2 linked regions of the Amycolatopsis mediterranei genome follow. The protein of the gene in region 1 interacts with the protein of each later gene in a pairwise test. Links are inferred from orthologs where the notes say so. Each region holds a gene or a part of one and is shown on either strand. Other genes may lie near its edges.

What was found.
Region 2: the proteins of ftsZ (region 1) and rlmN interact in binary tests that used the Escherichia coli proteins (3 or more experiments, as listed by UniProt). The link is inferred for Amycolatopsis mediterranei from one-to-one orthologs.

The regions. Positions count from the first base shown.
Region 1 is NZ_CP100416.1:3,253,286-3,256,522, reverse strand. Bases 85-3,009 are described here. They hold ftsZ (cell division protein FtsZ), read right to left. Parts: upstream 2,237-3,009; coding sequence 932-2,236; downstream 85-931. Other genes in these bases: ISP_RS15530 (anti-sigma factor), read right to left, coding at 2,479-3,009; pgeF (peptidoglycan editing factor PgeF), read right to left, coding at 153-857; ISP_RS15545 (YggS family pyridoxal phosphate-dependent enzyme), read right to left, coding at 85-156. In the rest of the region: more of ISP_RS15545, read right to left, coding at 1-84; more of ISP_RS15530, read right to left, coding at 3,010-3,234. UniProt on the Escherichia coli protein: Essential cell division protein that forms a contractile ring structure (Z ring) at the future cell division site. The regulation of the ring assembly controls the timing and the location of cell division.
Region 2 is NZ_CP100416.1:2,218,893-2,222,028, forward strand. Bases 64-2,887 are described here. They hold rlmN (dual-specificity RNA methyltransferase RlmN), read left to right. Parts: upstream 64-834; coding sequence 835-1,941; downstream 1,942-2,887. Other genes in these bases: ISP_RS10585 (transketolase-like TK C-terminal-containing protein), read left to right, coding at 64-108; ISP_RS10590 (hypothetical protein), read right to left, coding at 101-679; ISP_RS10600 (hypothetical protein), read left to right, coding at 1,976-2,242. In the rest of the region: more of ISP_RS10585, read left to right, coding at 1-63; ISP_RS10605 (hypothetical protein), read left to right, coding at 2,906-3,136.

The sequences.
Region 1 (3,237 bases):
CTCGGCCAGCAGCGCGACGTCGGACGCGGGGAAGGTCTTCGTGATCGCGATCAGCTTGACCTCGTCCCGCGCGCGCCCGGCGGCGCGGCAGGCGGCGGCGATCCGCTCCTCGACCTCGGCCAGGTTCTCGGCCAGCTCGGCCTTCCGGGAGGTCACGCCTCGATCCAGGTGATGCCCGCGATCCGCCCGGTGGTCCCGTCGCGCCGGTAGCTGAACAGTGTCTTGTCCTCGTTCGTGCAGCGCGGGTCGACGCCGATCTTGCCGACGCCGAGGTCGGCCAGCTGCCGCCAGAGCCCGGCGCGCAGGTCGAGGCCGGGGGTGCCCGTGCGGGTCTTGCACGCGCTGCCGGGGACGTGTTTCTCGACGTCGGCGGCCATGGCGGCGGGGACCTCGTAGCAGTCGCCGCAGATCGCCGGGCCGAGCAGGGCCTCGATCCGGTGCGGCTCGGCGCCCAGCTTCCGCATGGCCTCGACCGCGGCCGCGACGACGCCGACCCGCGTGCCCACCCGGCCCGCGTGCACCGCCGAGACCACCCCGGCCTCGGCGTCGGCCAGCAGGATCGGGACGCAGTCGGCGACCAGCACCACGAGCGCGACGCCCGGGGTCGCGGTCACCAGGGCGTCGGTCGCCTCCGCCGCGGTGGTTTCCGAGCCGTCCACGATCGTCGCCGTGCGGCCGTGGACCTGCTCCATCCAGGCCAGCTCGTCCTCGGCCAGGCCCAGCTCGGCGGCCAGGCGCTTGCGGTTGGCGAAGACGTTGCCCTCGTCGTCGCCGACGTGGTCGCCCAGGTTGAAGGTGTCGTAGGGGGGCCGTGACGCGCCGCCCGCCCTGGTCGTGACCACTCGCCGCACCCGCACGAAATCCTCCTGAACATCACTGAAGGCCACCACCCACGACTCTAGTTCGCGGGCGATGGCCTTCAGAGGTGTGGCTAGCGCCGCATGAACGGCGGGACGTCGACCTCGTCGTCCGACGGGTCGTCGTGCACCGGCATCGCGCGCCCGGGCAGGCTGCCCTGGGTCGCGTTGGAGCCGAGCGGCGAGTAGCCGCGCGAACCGCCGCCGGGCTGCGGGAGCCCGCCCGAGGGCTGGTTGCCGCCGGCCGACGGCAGCGGCGAGTGCGACCGCGGCGGCGCCACCGGGTAGCCGGAGCTGCCCGCGGACGGCACCGGGGTGGCGCCCGACGGCGGCGACTGCGAGTTCGAGACCTGGCCGGCCGAAGCCGACGCGGTGGACGACCCGCGCGAGCCGGAACCGAACGTCGACGGGTCCAGCTTCTTGTGCGTCGGCGCGCCGGCGTCGAACCCGGCCGCGATCACCGTGACGCGGACCTCGTCGCCGAGGGAGTCGTCGATGATCGTGCCGAAGATGATGTTCGCGTCCGGGTGCGCGGACTCCTGGACCAGCGACGCGGCCTCGTTGATCTCGAACAGGCCCAGGTCGGAGCCGCCCGCGATGGACAGCAGCGCACCGTGGGCGCCGTCCATCGACGCCTCCAGCAGCGGCGAGTTGATCGCCTTCTCCGCGGCCTGGATGGCCCGGCCCTCGCCGCGCGCCGAGCCGATGCCCATCAGCGCGGAGCCCGCGCCGGACATGACGCTCTTGACGTCGGCGAAGTCGAGGTTGATCAGGCCCGGCGTGGTGATCAGGTCGGTGATGCCCTGGACACCGGAGAGCAGCACCTCGTCCGCGGAGCGGAACGCGTCCATCAGCGAGACGCCGATGTCGCCGAGCTGCAGCAGCCGGTCGTTCGGGATCACGATGAGGGTGTCGCACTCGTTGCGCAGCGACTGGATGCCGTCTTCGGCCTGCTTGCCGCGCCGCTTGCCCTCGAAGGTGAACGGGCGGGTCACGACGCCGATGGTCAGCGCGCCCAGCTTGCGGGCGATCTGCGCCACGACCGGTGCGCCACCGGTGCCCGTGCCGCCGCCTTCACCGGCCGTCACGAACACCATGTCGGCGCCCTTGATGACCTCTTCGATCTCTTCACGGTGGTCTTCGGCGGCCTTCTGGCCGACCTCGGGGGCGGCGCCCGCGCCGAGGCCGCGGGTCAGTTCGCGGCCGATGTCCAGCTTGACGTCGGCGTCGGACATGAGCAGTGCCTGGGCGTCGGTGTTCACCGCGATGAACTCGACACCCTTGAGGCCGACCTCGATCATGCGGTTCACGGCGTTCACGCCGCCACCGCCGATGCCGACCACCTTGATCACCGCAAGGTAGTTGTGCGGGGGCGTCATCGAAGTCCGCCTTCCTGATCGTTGTGCCCGTACAGCCCGCCGCCGGTGATCAACCCTCAACCTCAACCCCAGATCGAGAGTTATGTCAACCGCCGACGTTAGGCAGGACGGTAGGCACCAGGCAGGCTCTAATCCAGTAGGCACGCCGTGTGTCGCAAAGGTGTTTTGCCACAACACGTTCGAGCGCGCAAGAGCGACGGGCCCCCGGCACCGTCCCGGCCCGATCTGGTATGGCCACCGGATCAGGCGGGGACGGGCATGCTCATGAGGACTTCCGTGGGTGTTCCGGTGGCCGATCCACCGGGCGGTTCGACGCTCACCGCGACCTTGTCGGCGCCGGCGACGCCGTCCGCCACGACCAGGCCGCCCCGGTCCGCCGCCGCGATCACCCCGGCCGGGCGCGGCGCGGCCGCGCCGGTGATCAGCCAGGCTTCGTAGACCTTCCCGCCCGGCTGCGACGGCAGGCCGGCGTCCATCACCATCACCCGGTTGAGCGACCGCGACAGGACGACCGTGACGCCGCCGCCGGTCGGCGCCTCGCCGTGCGCGGTCTTCGCGTCCGGTGCCGCGAGCAGCGCCGCCACCGGCGCGAACTGCTGTTTCGCCTGGTCGAGGCGGCTCTGGGCGGCCTGCAGCTCCTGCTGCTGGGTCAGCGCGATCCCGCCGAACACCCCGCCCGCGGCGAGCCCGACGACGGCCGCCGCGGCCGACACGACGACCGCCCAGCGCGGGGCCCGCACCGAGCGGCGGTGCCGCTCCGGCGCACCGGGCCGGGTGCGCGGCGGCAGCTGGCGGGTGGCGTGCATGGCGGTCATGACGCGGTCCTTGAACCCCGGCGGCGGCTCTTCGGCCATCGCCGCGCCCAGCCGGGCCGCCGTCGCCCGCAGCTCGGCGACCTCCTGTGTGCACGAGTCGCACTGCTCGAGGTGGCGGGCGAACTCCGCGCGTTCGACGTCGTTGACGGCGTCGAGTGCGAAGGCGCCGGCCAGGGTGTGCATCTC
Region 2 (3,136 bases), 1.0 Mb from region 1 along the record:
CTCGGCGTCACGGGTTTCGGGCAGTCGGGGTCGCTCGAGGACGTCTACCGCTACCACGGCATCGACACGGACGCGATCATCCGGGCCGCGCTCGACGCCGTCAGCTGAAGGTGGCGCCGCCGAGCATGGCGTCCATCTTGGCGTCCCAGCCGGGGAAGGACCCGTACTGGACGACCAGGATCCGGCTGGTCGGCAGCCACCACATCCGGACCTGGTTGTTCTGCGCCGAGTTCTCGCAGGTGACCTTCCAGCGGCCGTACTCGGCGTTCTTGGGGCCGATCGGCGCGAAGCCGGAGTCGAGGAGGGTGCTGCCGGTGGCCTCCGTGGCCTTGCCGGGCGGCGACGCGGGGGTGATGCAGGTCGGCAGGTCCGTGCCGGTGTACCAGCCGAAGGGCCGCTTCGTGCTCGGGAGGTTGATCGGCGTGCCGGCGTCCGGCTTGCGCAGGTTCACGACCCGCGCTTCGCAGGCCACGGCGCCTTCGCTGATGCAGCCGTCCAGCAGGCCGTCCGGGCTGTGCTCGGTGTAGGTCGCGCCGGCCGGCAGGGTCAGGTGCAAGGACCCCACGGTGGCGCGCGGCCCGCTCGGCGTGCTCGGCGCGGGCGGGCCGTCGGCCGGGGTGCTGCAGGCGGCAGCGCTCAGGATGACCGCGACAGCCAGGACGAGGTGCCGGAAGGACACGCGCTCACCTCTTTCGTCGGACGCCGGTTTTCACGTCGTCGATCATCCCTCCGGGTGGCGCGGCTCCACCGACCGGGGGCGGTCCGTGACCGGGAGTACACCGGGCCGGGGTGGTGCGGGCGGTGCCGGTGGGCGCGTGGGACACTGGTCCGGTTATGACTGCCCTTCCCCTCGTCTTCGACGCGCCCAAGCGCGGCCTGCCGCCGCGCCACCTCGCCGACCTGTCGGTGTCCGAGCGCGCGGCCGCGGTCGCCGAGCTGGGGGAGAAACCGTTCCGCGCGAAGCAGCTGTCGAACCACTACTTCTCCCGGCTGACGGTGGACCCGGAGGAGATGACGGACATCCCGGCGGCGTCCCGGCAACGGCTGGTCGCCGACCTGATGCCGACGCTGCTGACCGAGGTCCGCGCGCTGGCGGCCGACGACGGCGCGACGCGCAAGACGCTGTGGCGCGCCCACGACGGCACGCTCCTGGAGAGCGTCCTGATGCGCTACCCGGACCGCGCGACGCTGTGCATCTCGAGCCAGGCGGGCTGCGGCATGGCGTGCCCGTTCTGCGCGACCGGCCAGGGCGGCCTCGACCGGAACTTGTCGACGGCGGAGATCGTCGACCAGGTCCGCTCGGCGGCGGCGGTCATGCGCGACGGCGCGATGCCGGGTGGTCCGGGCCGGCTGTCGAACATCGTCTTCATGGGGATGGGCGAGCCGCTCGCCAACTACAAGCGTGTGGTGGCCGCGGTCCGGCGGATCACGGATCCCGCGCCCGGTGGCCTGGGGATCGGGCAGCGTTCGGTGACGGTGTCGACGGTGGGTCTCGCGCCGGCGATCCGGAAGCTGGCGGACGAGAAGATGCAGGTGCGGCTGGCGGTGTCGTTGCACACGCCGGATGACGAGCTGCGGGACACCTTGGTCCCGGTGAACGAGCGGTGGTCGGTGGACGAGGTGCTGTCGGCTGCCCGGTACTACGCGGACACGTCCGGGCGGCGGGTGTCTATTGAGTATGCGTTGATCCGGGACATCAACGATCAGCCGTGGCGGGCGGAGTTGCTGGCGAAGCGGTTGCGGAAGCACTTGGGTCAGCTGGTGCACGTCAACGTGATTCCGTTGAATCCGACGCCGGGTTCGAAGTGGGATGCGTCGCCGAAGCCGGTGGAGCGGGAGTTCGTGCGGCTGGTGAACGCCGGGGGAGTAGCGTGCACGGTGCGTGACACGCGCGGCCAGGAGATTGCCGCGGCCTGTGGCCAGCTGGCCGCTGAAGGCTGAGTTTTTTCGTTTCGGTTATGGAGAAATCGTCGTGATGTATGCGCCCAGCCTGTTGGACCCGGCTGCGGAATCGTTGAAGCTGGCGGATTTCCGCGGCGCGACCCAGGTGGCTCGGGAGGCGCGGACGTTGCTGGGTGAGCGGTTCAGCTCGGTGACGTTCATGTACGTGCTGATGCGGGCGTTCGAGGTCGAGTACACCGCGGCGTGTGACGCTTCGCGGTGGCATGAGTTCCATGGTGGACCGCGGGCGCTTTCGGACGCTGATCTGGAGAAGCTGCTCGCTCCCTGGCTTGATCGCTGACCAGCGGTTCAGCCGCTCCGGTAGAGGGGTTCGCCCTGGACGGCGAGCACCAAACTAATTCGTTCGTCGAGCCTGCCGTGGCTTGCCCAGCGGTGAGCGGCAGGCCGGTGATGCCGCCGCCGGTGACCGTGCCGGTCTGGTCAGCGATGAACGGGTAGGCCTGAAACGCGCGAGCCGCGGGGGCGGCGGCGCGCTGGAACATTGCCTCCAGAGCCGGGAGTGCGTCGACGCGGAGAGCGATCGCGGACAGGCTCAGCGGCGTATGGCTGCGGCGCACCTGGTTGGCCTTGTCTCCATCGATGGCGTGTGCAATCAAGGACAGCGAGACAACCGCCACGACGAGGTAGTGTTGTGACCACTGTGGACGGTGCAAAGCAGTACGCTCAGTGCGGTCGTGGCGGCCGCGCGATCAGCACGTAACGGCTGATCAGTCCGACGTTGCAGGCCACGCCCGCCCATCCCGCATCCCTCGCAGCCGACTGCTGCTGCTCGTCCTGCGCAGCAGCAGGACGAGCAGAGCGATGGTCGGACTACCCGCGATGACGGCAATGACCGACCACAGGCCGCCGGGCGCGGCGACGGAAAGCCGCCAGTCAGGGTCGAGGCGGCCGTCGCCCCGGACTGCGTTCCGGCGGGCTTGGTGAGCCAGCAGGTCGCGAGAGGATGACCGCGCCGGCTGCGGCGGGGGCGACGACGTGGAGCCAGGATTCCTTGCGCAGCCATGTGATGAAGCCGATCAGGAACCAGATCGGCAACGCGGCACCGAAGCTCGGACAGCCCAGCGCAGCAGCCGGCGTACGCGCCGATCGTGCGGCCGTGGTGAGCGCAGGCGAGCGCAATCGTGCAGAACGTCACCGCGGGGACCCGACTGATGCCGTTCGCGCTCTGCAGCCA